One region of the Salinispirillum marinum genome, then DNA from elsewhere that is predicted to be linked to it. Evidence: predicted binding sites of a transcription regulator. Region 1 holds the regulator's gene; the other holds the start of a gene.

The links. Region 1 encodes FliA, which starts transcription of late flagellar genes. Its sites were predicted from a motif close to CTAAAGTTNNNNNNNNNNCNGCCGATA; they were not measured.
Region 2: ACFOSD_RS15385 (flagellar protein MotY) is a predicted target of FliA. The motif match lies at 1,270-1,296, and genes of this name have one in related genera.

Annotation. Positions count from the first base shown of each region.
Region 1 covers NZ_JBHSAL010000002.1:796,778-804,342, reverse strand. Annotated here, with positions in the region: gene fliR (flagellar biosynthetic protein FliR) at 1-217, shown strand, start outside; gene flhB (flagellar biosynthesis protein FlhB) at 210-1,349, shown strand; gene flhA (flagellar biosynthesis protein FlhA) at 1,508-3,688, shown strand; gene flhF (flagellar biosynthesis protein FlhF) at 3,699-5,216, shown strand; gene ACFOSD_RS10895 (MinD/ParA family protein) at 5,284-6,105, shown strand; gene ACFOSD_RS10890 (RNA polymerase sigma factor FliA) at 6,132-6,860, shown strand; gene cheY (chemotaxis response regulator CheY) at 6,953-7,333, shown strand; gene ACFOSD_RS10880 (protein phosphatase CheZ) at 7,352-7,565, shown strand, end outside.
Region 2 covers NZ_JBHSAL010000008.1:16,743-24,307, reverse strand. Annotated here, with positions in the region: gene ACFOSD_RS15390 (argininosuccinate synthase) at 1-259, opposite strand, end outside; gene ACFOSD_RS15385 (flagellar protein MotY) at 369-1,238, opposite strand; gene rnt (ribonuclease T) at 1,382-2,026, shown strand; gene speE (polyamine aminopropyltransferase) at 2,043-2,909, shown strand; gene ACFOSD_RS15370 (ThuA domain-containing protein) at 2,921-3,637, shown strand; gene ACFOSD_RS15365 (ABC transporter permease) at 3,654-6,128, opposite strand; gene ACFOSD_RS15360 (ABC transporter ATP-binding protein) at 6,125-6,817, opposite strand; gene ACFOSD_RS15355 (arylesterase) at 6,816-7,424, shown strand; gene ACFOSD_RS15350 (sulfite exporter TauE/SafE family protein) at 7,421-7,565, opposite strand, start outside.

The DNA.
Region 1 (7,565 bases):
GCCGGCCATCACGGCCTTGCTGATTGTGAATTTGGCTTTTGGTGTCATGACACGATCGGCACCGCAATTGAATATCTTTGCCTTGGGTTTCCCGATCACCATGTTGATGGGGATCTTTATCGTGTGGGCTTCCTTTACGGGAGTCTTTGGTGTTTTAACCGAACTGGTACTGGACGTAGTGCCGGTGATGCGCCGCTTGGAGATCACCAATGGCTGAAGACCAAGACAGCAGTCAAGAAAAAACAGAAGAACCCACGCCCCGAAAACTTGAAAAGGCGCGTGAAGACGGGCAGGTAGCCAGGTCCCAAGAATTGGCGACCACGGTGTTGCTGTTCGCTGCCGCAATGGCCTCCATTATCTTTGCACCCGTTGTGTCCCGCAATATGCTGGATGTTGCGGTGTTTAATTTCACCTTTGACGAATCCGCGGCCGGGGATCCGGCCTTTATGTTCGGACATTTGGCTGAGTCATTTCGGGTGATGGGCTTGGTAACAGCGCCCTTTTTCGCCATCATGGTCATCGCTGCATTTGCAGGGCCATTGGGCTTAGGCGGCTGGAACTTCACCACGAAATCCCTCATGCCGAAAGGCTCTCGTATTGATCCCTTGGCGGGATTGAAACGCATGTTTTCCATGAATTCCTTGGTCGAATTGATAAAGGGTTATGCCAAGGTGGGTGTGATCAGCGTTATTGCGGTGCTTATTCTGTGGAGTCAGGTTGATGAGTTGCGCGCGATCGCACGTGAGCCCACACGCCTTGCCATTGTGCATTCAGCTACGATCATTGGTTGGAGTTTTTTGCTGATGGCCTTGTCTACGGCCGTCATTGCAGCGGTGGACATCCCCTATCAGATATACAGCCATACCAAAAAGCTAAAAATGACCTTCCAAGAGATTAAGGATGAATACAAAAACACGGAAGGTAAGCCGGAAGTTAAAGCCAAAATCCGTCAATTGCAGCGTCAACTGTCGGAAGGTCGAATGATGTCGGATGTACCTAAGGCCGACGTGATCATCACCAACCCTGAGCACTTCTCGGTCGCGCTGCAATATGATCCCAATTCCATGCCAGCACCCCTGTTGCTGGCCAAAGGCGTCGACGAAGTGGCCTTTAAAATTCGTGAAATTGGCCGCGAGAATGGCGTTAGCATTATTGAAATGCCACCGTTGGCTCGGGCGCTTTACTACCACACCAAGGTCGGAGAAGAAATTCCCGCTGAACTGTATTTGGCCGTAGCCCAAGTGTTGGCCTATGTATTCCAAATGAACGAAGCCCGCAAAGGACGGATGCCACCACCAGAGCGTAAACCGAAAGTCGACATACCACCCGATTTCCGGCGCGACGAGTAAAATCGTCTGTATGGCGTCAGTATGGCAAGCCTTTTGCTGTAGCCTCTGAGTTCGTCAGCGTTTTGGCGCTGCACTGAGAGGCGGGGTTAAGGGTTTCAATGGCAATACCGGGCAGTAGTACGCTTAAACAATTGCAAAATACCGATCGCGTGACGCTGATGCGCGGCGCGCGAATGAATTTGCAAAATGTATTAACCGGCCACTTGGGTGTGCCGATCTTCTTGTTGGTGTTGTTGGCGTTTGTGACCCTGCCAATACCTACCTTCATTCTTGATATCTTCTTCACCTTTAACATTGCGCTTTCCATCATTGTATTGTTGGTGACCATTTATGCCTTGCGGCCACTGGATTTCGCCGTATTTCCGACGATCTTGCTGGTGGCTACGTTGCTTCGTCTGGCGCTTAACGTGGCGTCTACCCGCGTCGTTCTGCTGTATGGGCACGAAGGTGGTGATGCGGCGGGTAAGGTCATTGAGGCTTTCGGTGAAGTGCTCATCGGCGGTAATTACGCCGTTGGTTTGGTGGTGTTTACGATCCTCATGATCATCAACTTCGTCGTGGTGACCAAGGGTGCCGGACGGGTTTCCGAAGTCAGCGCACGTTTTACGTTGGATGCAATGCCCGGCAAGCAAATGGCCATTGATGCCGATTTGAACGCCGGTTTGATTGATGCTGATACGGCCAAGTTACGACGTGCTGAAATTGCCCAGGAGGCTGACTTTTACGGTTCTATGGATGGTGCCTCGAAATTCGTTCGGGGTGACGCCATTGCCGGTATTCTTATCTTGATCATCAACGTGGTCGGCGGCATTGCCATTGGTATGGCGCAGCACGCACTAACCTTTGGCACGGCGGTTGAAAATTATGCGTTACTGACCATTGGTGATGGTTTGGTGGCCCAGATTCCATCGTTGTTACTGTCCACAGCCGCAGCCATTATGGTGACCCGAAACTCCAGCAGTCAGGAAATGGGTGGCCAGATTACGGATCAAATGTTGGCGTCGCCTCGTATTATGGCCGTGGCCGCTTCTATCTTGTGGGTGTTGGGTGTTGTGCCGGGCATGCCACATTTGGTTTTCTTGAGCTTGGCGCTGTTGATGACTTTCATCGCCCTATGGACCTATTTGCGCGCCAAAGAAGATGCCGAAGAACTGGCGCTCGGTGGTAAGCCCAAACCAGCGGGTGGCGGGGGCGGTGGCTCTGGTGGTAAGCCTGGCAGTGCTCCGGATGGCGTCGCGCCAAGACCGGGCAGCCCTAGAGCCCAAGAAGGCGCACTGGAACAAGATACCAAAGAACTCAGTTGGGATGACGTACAGCCCGTCGACATGGTCGGTTTAGAAGTGGGCTACCGATTGATTCCCTTGGTCGACAAGTCACAAGGCGGTCAGTTGCTGGGACGCATTAAAGGTGTACGCAAAAAGTTGTCGCAAGAGGTGGGCTTCTTGATGCCTTCCATTCATATTCGCGACAACTTGGATTTATTGCCCAATCACTATCGGATTACTTTGATGGGTGTATCCATTGCGGAGGCCGAAATTCACCCTGAACGGGACATGGCGATCAACCCGGGGCAGGTGTTTGGCGATATTCAAGGCATCGCCGCTAAAGATCCGGCGTTTGGCTTGGACGCGGTATGGATAGAGTCTTCGCAAAAAGACCAAGCCCAAGCATTGGGCTACACCGTAGTGGATTCCAGTACGGTAGTGGCCACGCATTTGAACCAAATTCTGTTCAAGCATGCGCATGAAATGTTGGGCCACGAAGAAGTCCAGAAATTGCTGGACCAGTTGGCGAAAAACTCACCGAAACTGGCCGAAGAGCTGGTGCCAAATACCCTCAGCATCAGTGCCTTGTTGAAGGTCTTGCAGAATTTGTTGCTGGAGCAGGTGCCCATTCGCGATATGCGTACCATTGCTGAGGCTTTGACCAACGCGGGTACGCAAGACAGTAGCCAATTGACCGGCGCAGCGCGGACGTCCTTGGCACGGTTGATTGTGCAAAACATAGTCGGTAATGACAGTGAAATACCCGTGATGACGCTGGATCGAGATTTGGAACAGTTGTTGCAGAGGATCTTACAGCAAGGTCAACAAAATGGCGGCGGTGATGCCATCATGATTGAACCGGCGCTGGCTGAAAAATTACAAGGGTCGGTGACGGAATTAGTACGCAGACTAGAAGCAGAAGGCAAACCGGCCGTTCTGTTGGTCCCAGGGCCATTGCGTATGATGTTGGCTCGATTCTTCCGTTTTGCCGTAGACAACCTGCATGTGTTGGCTTACGACGAGATACCCGAGAACAAGAGAATTACTGTCGTTGCATCGGTTGGGCAGTCTTAGGAGCGATTGAATGAAAGTACGTAAGTTCATTGCGCGGAACATGTCAGAGGGCCTGAAAATGGTGGCCGCTGAGCTGGGTGATGAGGCGATGATTCTGTCGAACCGCAAGGTTGCCGAAGGTATTGAGATTCTCGCGGCGATCAAAGATGAGCAAGAAGAGGCGGGCGCTCCGGTCGTCGAACCCACCCCGGCACCGGCTCGTCGTGCGCCCTCACTGCCTGAAGCTAAAGCCGACCCGTTGGCGCCAACCACAGCCCTAACCCGGGATTCCCTGCGCGACCTGCTGACGCCACGCGGCGCGCAAAAATCGCCTACAGCCCCACGTAAAGCACCGGAAACGATGCAGGACAGTATCATTCGGCTTTCAGAGCAAGAAGGTGGCGGTGGTTTGACGCGTGATGCCTTGATGCAGCTCTTGAACAAGCATAAAGATCCCCTGGAAGAAAAACGGCAGAAGCTGCGTGAGCAAATGGCGGAACAATCGTCGGATTTTGACGTTCCCGAGAAGATTGTGAAATCACCGTCAGCCGCGCGTCCGGTGAAGCCAGAGCCGAAATTCGTTGAAGATGTAGCTCCGGCTCCAGTGCCAAAAGCGCAGAAACCGGTCGAAAAGCCCAAGCCTATACCACCTCGGCCCGGCGTATCGCCCGAACAAAAAGAATTGTCGGCGATGCGCGAAGAGCTATCAGCACTGCGCGAATGGCTGGAAGTGCATGAGCGTCAGAACATGGGTGTTACCGGTGGGCCATTGGCCCAGCGCCTTGGTCTGTGTGGCTTTGATAGCCGTTGTGTGACACCCTTGGTCGAAAAATACGGTGACCAGCTAGCCGATGATAGCTGGACCTTGGCGTTAGAAAAAATCGCCAGTCTGGCCGAAAACAATGCGGAGTGTTTGGTCAAACGCGGCGGTATCGCGGCCTTGGTGGGTCCAACGGGCGCCGGAAAGACGACCACTTTGTCAAAGATTGCTACACGCTTCGCCATGCAGCATGGTGCGGACGCATTGGGTATTATCTCACTGGATCAGTATCGCATCGGCGCGCATGAGCCCGTCAAAATACTGGCGCGCATTCTGGGTTGCGAGATCATTCTGCAAGATCAGGCCGACAACTTGGAAGCCGCACTTAACCGGCTAGCCAACAAAAAGTTGATCCTGATCGATACCAACGGTTCCGAACGCGGGCTGACGGCGTATCAGGCTCAACTCGGTGACAGCGCGCTTGAGCGGCACATTAAACCCATACTTGTCTTGCCTTCTAATTTGTCGGTGAACAGTCTGCAAAATGCGTTCAATCGTTTTAATGTTTTGAAAGTTCGCGGCATCATCCTGACCAAAGCGGATGAAAGCGCTGAAATTGGCCCCGTATTAAGCCTCAGCCTGCGCAAGAAAGTGCCCATTCTGTATTGGAGTGACGGCACATTGGTGCCGCAAGACCTTCACTTTGGACAAGTCAAGCGCTTGGTGGAGGTGAGTTACAACCAGTTAAAGCGAGAATTCTCGGGGGCTAAAATAGCTCTCGCGGGATAATCGAACACTATTATAATATGGTCTTGGCAAGGTAGACTTACTGCCAACCGTTAGGAATTGACGCAACATGGCAAAACAGGAACCCGTACAGGTTATTGCAGTCACCGGAGGTAAAGGCGGTGTCGGCAAGAGCAATGTATCCATCAATGCCGCTGTTGCTATGGCAAAGTTGGGGAAGCGGGTCGTTGTGCTGGATGCCGACCTTGGCCTAGCCAATATAGACGTTTTGCTGGGGTTGCGCGCAACCCGAAATCTGGTCGATGTATTGGATGGTCGCTGTGACTTAAAAGATGTCATGGTCGAAGGGCCGTGTGGCATCAAAGTGATCCCAGCCTCTTCTGGTACTCCCTACATGGCCAATCTGGCCGAGCAAGAACATGCAGGTATTATTCACGCATTTTCGTCCTTGGCGGATGAAATGGATGTATTGATTGTTGATACTGCTGCGGGGATTTCCCGTACCGTGGTCAGTTTTGTTCGTGCCTGTCAGGAAGTTTTGGTGGTGGTGTGTGATGAACCCACTTCCATTACCGATGCGTATGCCTTGATTAAGGTCATTAGTCATGACTACAACATGAACCGTTTTCGTATTTTAGCCAATATGGTTCGTACCAAAAATGAAGGTTTGCGGTTGTACCAAAAATTAACCAGTGTCACGGAACGCTTCGTAGACGTTGCACTTCAGTACGCGGGTGAGATACCTTTTGACGACAATGTACGGCGCGCTGTACAAAAACAGAAGTCGGTGGTGGACGCGTACCCCAATACCAAAGCCTCTATTGCCTATGAGCAATTGGCGCAACAAATGGTACGATGGCCATTACCAACGTCACCCAAGGGACATTTGGAGTTCTTTGTAGAGAGACTGATAACGGGCAGCATTCGCTGACGTGCTAGGTATGGGTAAACCCTTAGATGTATGAATCGAAAAGTAAACATCAGTTGGATGAATTGGTTACTGCGCATGCGACGCTGGTAAAGCGCATTGCGCACCATCTGATGGCCCGTCTCCCGGATACCGTTTTGGCCGAAGACCTTATTCAAGCAGGCATGATCGGCCTGATTGAGGCGGCAAAAAATTACGATCGGAGCAAGGGCGCTACCTTTGAAACCTACGCCGGTATTCGCATTCGTGGTTCCATGCTTGATGAAGTGCGCAAAGGGGATTGGGTGCCGCGCAGTGTGCACCGTAACAGTCGCCGCGTTTCAGACGCCATTCGGACCGTGGAAAATCGTGAAGCTCGCGACGCGCAAGATCAGGAAGTCGCCGCGGAGATGGGCGTTTCACTGGATGAGTTCTATGCGTTGTTAAAAGATACGCAAAACGCGCGCTTGTTTAGTTTTGAAGAGTTAATGGAAAATTCGTCTGCCGCCGAGGGCGAGCCGGATTGGCATTCCACAATGGAACATGGCCCCGCGCAAGCACACGAAAGCACCACAATGCACAGTTCTATGGTTGAAGCCATAAAAACACTACCAGAACGTGAGCAACTCATACTATCCTTGTACTATGACGAAGAATTAAACCTGAAGGAGATCGGTTTGGTGCTTGGGGTCAGTGAATCGCGCGTGAGTCAGATCCATTCTCAAGCGACCCACCGACTGCGAGCGCGCTTGCGGGACTGGCGTGAGACGGAAGATTAACGTATACCTATACTTATAACGAAAAAGAATTTTAATTTGCGCCGAGAACCTTGACTGGGTTTGCGTGTTTGGAGGTAGCCTTGGATAAGAACATGAAAATTCTGGTAGTGGACGACTTTTCCACAATGCGCCGCATTGTGAAAAATCTCCTGCGGGATTTGGGGTTTTCAAATACTCATGAAGCAGACGATGGCAGTACAGCATGGCCCATGTTGCAAAGTGGGGATTTCGACTTTCTGGTTACAGACTGGAACATGCCCGGCATGACCGGCATTGAACTGTTGCAAAAAGTACGTGCTGACGAGCGACTAAAAACATTGCCCGTACTCATGGTCACGGCAGAAGCCAAGCGTGATCAGATTGTCGCCGCCGCACAAGCGGGCGTGAATGGATACGTGGTTAAGCCCTTTACCGCAGCAGCGCTGAAAGAAAAAATCGAAAAGATTTTTGAGCGCGTAGATGCCAGCAAATAACTGACTGACGGAGCAATTATGAGTCAGACAGGAACCGAAACGAGACAAGAGTTCGAAGAACTCATTAAGCTCAAGTCACACGAGCTGCAAGCCTTTATTGAGCGCGGTGATTTAACGGGCGCCATGGCGATCATCCAGCAGTTGCAAGACGCCCGCGAGCAAACACTCTACAAAGAAGTGGGTCGATTGACCCGTGGCCTGCACAATGCCATCACCAATTTTCACATCGACG
Region 2 (7,565 bases), on a different contig from region 1:
CACCTTCATAAATCGTATTGGCGCGAAACATGGGGAATACGAAATCGCGCACGAATTCTTCCCGCAAGTCATCGATATAAATTTCTTTGATACCCAGAGCCTGAGCTTTAGCGCGCGCGGGTTCAACTTCTTCGCCCTGCCCCAAGTCTGCAGTGAAGGTCACCACCTCACAGCCATAGGTTTCCGTAATCCACTTGGCGATCACGGAGGTATCTAGGCCACCAGAATACGCCAAAACGACTTTTTTAATATCAGACATGAGGTTGGTTCTCCGACCACAAACGAGGCATTGAAAGTAAAAACTCGCGGTATTGTACGGAGGGTAAGCTGCTAACTCAATGGTGGGCGGCCAGAGTGACGGGCAAGAATTAAGGGAGCCGTTCCAATCTTAGCGTGGTACGGCGATTCTCCGCGCGCCCGGCGGCGGTTGCATTATCGCCAATGGGGTAGCGATCACCGTGAAAATCCACCAACAGCAATTGCGGGTCCACACCCTGCTCGATCAAATAGTCCTGCACCGTTAAGGCGCGGCGTTCCGACAATCGACGGCTATCAAAACGTGTATTGCGGTTGTCACTGTGACCTTCGATGTATATAGCCACCACACTGGGGTCCGCATTAACGTACATAGCAATGTTATTCAATACGGTACGTCCTTCATCGTCGATGGTGAAAATATCCGGCTCATATTGAATTCGACTGCGTTCGATCTGGCGAAAATTGACCGGCAACAAGTCAGCCACACAGGTTTGGTAGTCTTCCCACTGACGGCCGAAATTTACCGGCGACAGCTTCACCCGCACGGGCTCATCCATCCCTCGGCCTTGGCGGGTAAAGGCTGGCGCCATGCCCGCCTCCAGTTCAGCCAACATTCTGAGTGTTCTTGTCGCTTCAACGTTCAGTGGGCGATCGGTATTCGTTACCGAAACATACCCCAAATCATTCGTTAACGCCGAAGATCGCCAAACCGGCGCTTCTATGGTCAACGCGGCGCGCCCCGGCTGCATGCGATTATTCGTCGTCTCCAGATAAAACCGCACGTCCTCTCCTGCCTCATGATAAAAGACAGCATTGCCGTAGCGCGGGATTGGCTGGGTAATAAAACAACCAAAGACATCACCGTAGAGCGACCATTGCGTGTTATGCAGGCCAGCACCAAACTCTACGCCGGGCGTGGGCGTAGGCAGGATCAACGCTAATATCGCTAGCGCTGCGAAGGGGGCCTGTCGGAGTTTCATAGCTGCATGATACCTGATTCTTCCCTATGCATAACGGCGTCCCATCGGAATTCTTGAGCATAATTTGCGATTACCTCGGTCGGCACTTGCCATTTTCTCATACCCCCGTACCATACCCCCCATATTCAGGTTGGAAACGCTCTGTGTCAGACTTCTCTCAAACGCCCTTAATCGCTGAGCGATTTCGTGGTTTCCTACCCGTAGTGGTGGATGTTGAAACGGCAGGTTTTAATGCCCGAACGGATGCATTACTGGAAGTTTCTGCCGTCATGCTCACCATGGACGACAAAGGTTTTATGAAACCCGGCGAGCAACTGTCGTACGAAATAAAGCCTTTTCGCGGTGCCAACATTGAACAATCGGCCCTTGATTTTACCGGCATCAATCTGGACGATCCGGACCGGGATGCGGTGGATGAAAGCGAAGCCTTGGATGAAGTTTTCCGCATGATTCGTGGTGCCGTGAAAACAGAAAAATGTACGCGCGCTATCTTGGTGGGCCACAACGCCACCTTTGACCATAACTTCATTATGGCAGCAGCCGAACGCATTGACGCCAAACGCAATCCCTTTCATCCCTTCTCCAGTTTCGATACGGCCTCAATGGCCGGGTTGATCTATGGTCAAACGGTACTCGCTAAAGCCTGTCGAGTGGCCGATATTGAATTCGACAATTCCAGTGCGCACAGCGCCGCCTACGATGCATTGCGCACAGCCGAGCTGTTTTGCGCCATGGTCAATCGGATACAATCATTAGGCGGTTGGCCGCTGGTAAAATCTAGCCAATAAATGATGGAACTCTAGCATGACTAAACCCACCGCTCCGCGCATTGTCGCTGAAACGCTTTATAACGGTTATGCGCAGTCTTTTACCGTAAAAGAGCTGCTGTTTGAATTCAAAACCGAGCATCAACATCTTGAAATCATCGATACGCCCTTCATGGGTCGCGTCATGTTGTTGGATGGTATTGTACAAACCACCGAGCGCGATGAGTTCATCTATCATGAAATGATGGTTCATGTCCCCCTGTTCGCTCACCCGGACCCGAAGCGAGTATTGATTATTGGCGGTGGTGACGGCGGTATTCTTCGCGAAGTGCTGCGCCACAAGAACATTGAACATGTGACACAGGTTGAGATTGACCAAAGCGTGATCGACATGTGCAAAACCTATTTCCCCAAGCATTCAAACGGCGCATTTGACGACCCACGTGCCAACATCGTGATTGCCGACGGCAAAGATTTCGTCGCTAGTTGCAACGATACCTTCGATGTGATTATTGCCGACTCAACCGACCCCATCGGCCCCGGCGAAGTATTGTTCACCTCAGACTTCTACGCCGACGAAAAAACCTGCCTAGCACCGGGCGGCATCATGGTGGCGCAAAATGGCGTGCCCTTTATGCAAGGCGATGAAGTGACCAACACGTTTAAACGACTGACGCCGCTTTATCAAGATGTCAGTTTTTATGTCGCGGCCGTGCCCACCTATGCCGGTGGCGTCATGGCCTTAGCATGGGCGAGCGATGACACAACCTTGCGCCAGCAAAACGTTTCGACCATTCAACAGCGCGTCGAAGCCGCTGGCTTTAAAACCCGCTATTACAACGCGGAAGTGCATGTTGCTGCCTTTGCGCTACCCACGTTCGTGCGCGATTTATTGCATACATAGGGCTTGAACCAATGACCATACGCACCGTTGTTTGGGGAGAAAATGTTCACGAACAGATTCACCCGGCGGTGCGTGCGCTCTACCCGCAGGGTATGCATACCTGCATTGCCGAAGCCCTGAACACCGCCCCGGATATATCAGCCAGTACCGCCACGCTGCAGGAGCCTGAACACGGCCTTACCGAACCGCGGTTGCGCGATACCGATGTCTTGCTGTGGTGGGGCCATTTAGCCCACGATGACGTCACGGATGAAGTGGTCGAACGCATAGCGCAGCGGGTATGGCAAGGCATGGGGCTGATCGTGTTGCATTCCGGGCACTACGCCAAAATCTTTAAACGGCTGATGGGCACGTCATGTTCGTTGCTGTACCGCGAAGACGGGCGGCAAGAACGAGTATGGGTGACCAACCCCAGCCACCCCATCGCTCAGGGCATAGGCCGTTTTATTGAAGTACCGGAAAGTGAAATGTATGGCGAGCCCTTTGCTATTCCGAACCCCGATGAAACGGTGTTTATCAGCCATTTTGCGGGCGGCGAGGTGTTTCGCTCCGGGGTTACGTTTCAGCGGGGAGGCGGCCGGATTTTTTATTTCAGCCCCGGCCATGAAACCTTTCCTATTTATCACCAAGCCGACATTCAACGGGTGTTAGTGAACGCCGTGCGCTGGGCCAGCCCAAAGAGTGAACCTTGGGTTGACCAGTGCATCGAATTGCCATCGCTCGACTAATAGCGCCACGGCTCGATTAAAGCCAGTTTCGTAATACCCGCATCGGCGGCGTGCGAATCACTTTGCTGGTCGACCACACCCCCACCGCACCAATTAATGCTAAACCGGCCGCTGGTGCAACCAACCACAATACAGGATGCCAACGCGTCTCCATGCCAAACACACTGCCTTGCAAATAGAACAAGATAGCCTCTGTGCCTGCCGCGCCCAACAGACCGGCCAACACCCCCAAGGCCCCAAACTCAACCCACAACGTACCGCGCACCAGCGACGCAGAGGCACCCATGGTGCGCAACAATGCACTCTCTCGGAATCGGGTATCGAGGCTGGACTGAATGCCCGCAATCAACACCAGCAATCCAGACGTTAAAACCAAAGCCAAAATGAACTCAATCGCCAAGGTCACTTGGGCAATAATACCTTGGATCTGTTCTATCAACGCATCCACTTCAATAACGGCCAACGTCGGCACATTGCGCAACAATTCATTCAAGGCAATCTTATTGTCGGTTGCCAAATAGAAACTGACCAAATAGGTGGCGCCTGCCCCCGCTTGCAGAGGCTGATTGAAAATCATATAAAAATTAGGGTTGAACGACTCCCAATCCAAACTGCGCAAACTGGCCACGGTGGCTTCGATGCGCAAACCACCGACGCTGTATACCAATAGATCGCCAACCGTGACCCCCAGGTCTTCGGCAAAGCGCTGCTCCACCGACACCAGTAACTCACCTTCGCCATACGTTTCCCACCATGCACCGGCCACTACCTCGTTATCGGCGCCCAAAGTCTCCGACCACGTCATGTTTAACTCACGCACGTAGTCGCCTCGATCCGGTAAGTTCTCGGTAAGGGTATCAATATCAATGCCACGCGCCTCAACCAAGCGCCCACGAGTGAGCGGATAAGCGGGAGAAGGGTTTTCGGCCGAATCCGTTAGCCAGGTTTCGACATAGGGCAGGTCCTCGGCAAAGACGTTGTACACAAAATGGTTCGGCGAGCCTTCGGGCAATTGGCGTTCCCACTCCGAAAGCAGAGACGTACGTATCAAGGTCAGCGTAAACAGCAACATCAAGGCAATGGAGAAGATCACCACCTGCAAGCCATTCTGTTGGCTGTGACGTTGCAAGCTAGCCAAACCCAGCCGCCAGTTTCGCCCTAGTCGACTGCCATAGCGACGCAACATCCACAGCAAGCTACGAGCAAACAAGGAAGCCCCCCAAATGCACAATGCTCCACCCGCCACCATGGCCAAGGTCAACTTCCAATCGCCGCTGTATAGAAACACGATCACCAACACACCCAAGGCACCCCAAAGCTGCCATAGGAGCTTGGGTTGCTGGTACACATCGCTGCGAATAACGCGCACCGGCGGCACATCGCGCAAACGATAGAATGGCGGCCACGCAAACCCCATCAAGGTAACGAATCCGGTTAACGCGCCCAAGCCATAGGCCTGCCAACCGTGCACGGCCAGATTATTGGGCAATAAATCTCCCAATAACCAAACGATGACCTGATGCAACAGCTCACCCATCAATAAACCAACAACAATACCACCGGCGGCTAAACCCAAGAGCCCCGAACCGTACAAGCGAATGATTCGCGACGGTGGGTAACCCAGAGTCTTCAGCAACGCCACCGCATCCACATGCCGCCCGGCATAGCGCTGCGCCGACATGGCGAGCGCTACGCCCGCCAACACGACGGCCAATGAACCGGCGAGCAATAAAAAGCTTTCAGCGCGATCCAAGGTCGCACCGATATTGTCGTTAGCCCGACGCGCACTGCGCCAGCGAAAATGCGGCTCAATGTCGTCGCCAATGGTGTCTTGCAAAGCCAGGATAACAGCCTCATCGCCCGCCAATAACCAACGGTAACTGATTCGGCTGCCTGGCTGTACGGCCTGTGTAGCGGCCAAGTCGGCCCGGTTGATTAGCGCTCGCGGCTGGACATTAAAGGCACTGCTTGAGCTGTCAGGCTCGGTAATGAGCGCTGCACCGACGCGTAAATCGGTCGCACCGATGCCGACCATATCACCCACCGCGACGCCAAGAATGGGGAACAAGCGTGAGGTCAGCCATATCTCACCGGGCGGAGGACCGCCCTGCACCGCTTGCCCAGCTGTAAAAGGTTGCTCAGCGACCACGATCTGCCCACGCAAAGGAAAGTTGTCCGTCACCGCCCGAATCGCACCCAGTTGATTGCCTTCCGCACCGAACAACATACTTTGAAAGCTGATCACCTCGGCTTGCGCCAAACCCTGCTCCGCCGCCAAGTCAAGCCAAGCGGGTTCAGGTGCCCGTGAGCCAGATAACGCATAGTCAGCAGCCAGCAAGGCACTGGCCTCGGAGAAAATCGTTTGGCGGATACGTTCGGAAAAAATGCCAATACTGGTCACCACGGTGACGGCCAATACCACAGACACTAACAACAGCGTCAATTCACCGGCTTTGAAGTCACGCCAGAACATGCGCCACGTCAAGCTCATGCAATGATCTCCTGCGCCTGTAATACGCCAGAATCCATCACATAGGTGCGCGCACAACGAGCCGCCAATTTGGGATCGTGCGTGACCAAGATCAGTGTCGTACCGAATTGCGCATTCAGGTTAAACAGTAAATCTGCAATGGTATTTCCGGTCACCGTATCCAAGTTGCCGGTTGGTTCGTCGGCAAACAAAATCGGCGGGCGCGCCGCAAAAGCCCGCGCAATGGCTACCCGTTGTTGTTCACCGCCAGACAACTGTTTCGGAAAATGCTGTCCACGGTCTTGTAACCCGACTTGCGCTAACAAGTCGCTCGCTTCCTTTATATCCACTTTGGTGCCGCGCAGTTCCAGCGGTAACACCACATTTTCTAAGGCCGTCAAGGCAGGCAAAAGTTGAAAATTCTGGAACACGAAACCCACCAACTCACCACGTAAGCGGGCACGTGCTTCTTCATTCATTTGGGTTATGTCTTTGCCTTGCAACATGACCTGGCCACGGGTCGGCGTATCCAAACCAGCCAGCATGCCCAGCAAGGTGGTTTTGCCTGATCCTGAGGCACCGACGATAGCCACGCTCTCACCCGACTTGATTTCCAGATCAATCCCTTTCAGGATGTCGAGCGTACCTGCACTGGTGGGCACGGTTTGCCACAAGTCGACAGTTTGTACAACAGGAGCATTTTGCGTCATGGTTTTTAAGTTCTTTATTCGAGTTTCATTAATTTGCTTGGTATCGTTAAGCAGCGTTGCGCAAGGTGCGTCCTTTTTGGTGGTAGGCGATAGCATCAGTGCGTCTTACGGCTTGGCCAACGAACAGCAAGGTTGGGTCTCTTTACTTGAACAACGCCTTGAACCCCTGGGTCATAGTGTCGTTAATGCCAGTATCAGCGGCGAAACTACCCGAGGCGGTTTAAGCCGCCTACCCGCTTTACTCAACCAATACCAGCCCGATTACATGATTTTAGAATTGGGTGGCAACGACGGTTTGCAAGGGCTCGACGTTGGCGGCATCGAGCAACGGCTCGACCGTATGATCGAGCTGGCCCAAACACAAGGTGTTCAAGTCATTCTTTTGGGCATACGCATCCCGCCGAATTATGGGCCACGTTATACCGAACCTTTTTTTGCCCTGTTCGGTGATTTGGCGCAGCGCCACGATCTGCCCTACCATCCGTTCATTCTGGACGGCATAGCCGACCAGCCCAACTTAATGCAGCACGATGGCATACACCCGACGGCAGAAGCGCAACCGATGATTCTGGAGCACGTGTGGTCGGTGTTGGAACCGCTACTTTAACTGATGAACTCGAAATGCATAAGAAAGCCCTGAACTAAGGCTAAGGTGCCAGCGATACCACACAGCACAATAATACCGTAGCGAAAAGCCGTTACCGGGATATGGCGCGCCACCACAGAACCGAAAGCGAAGCCGATCAGA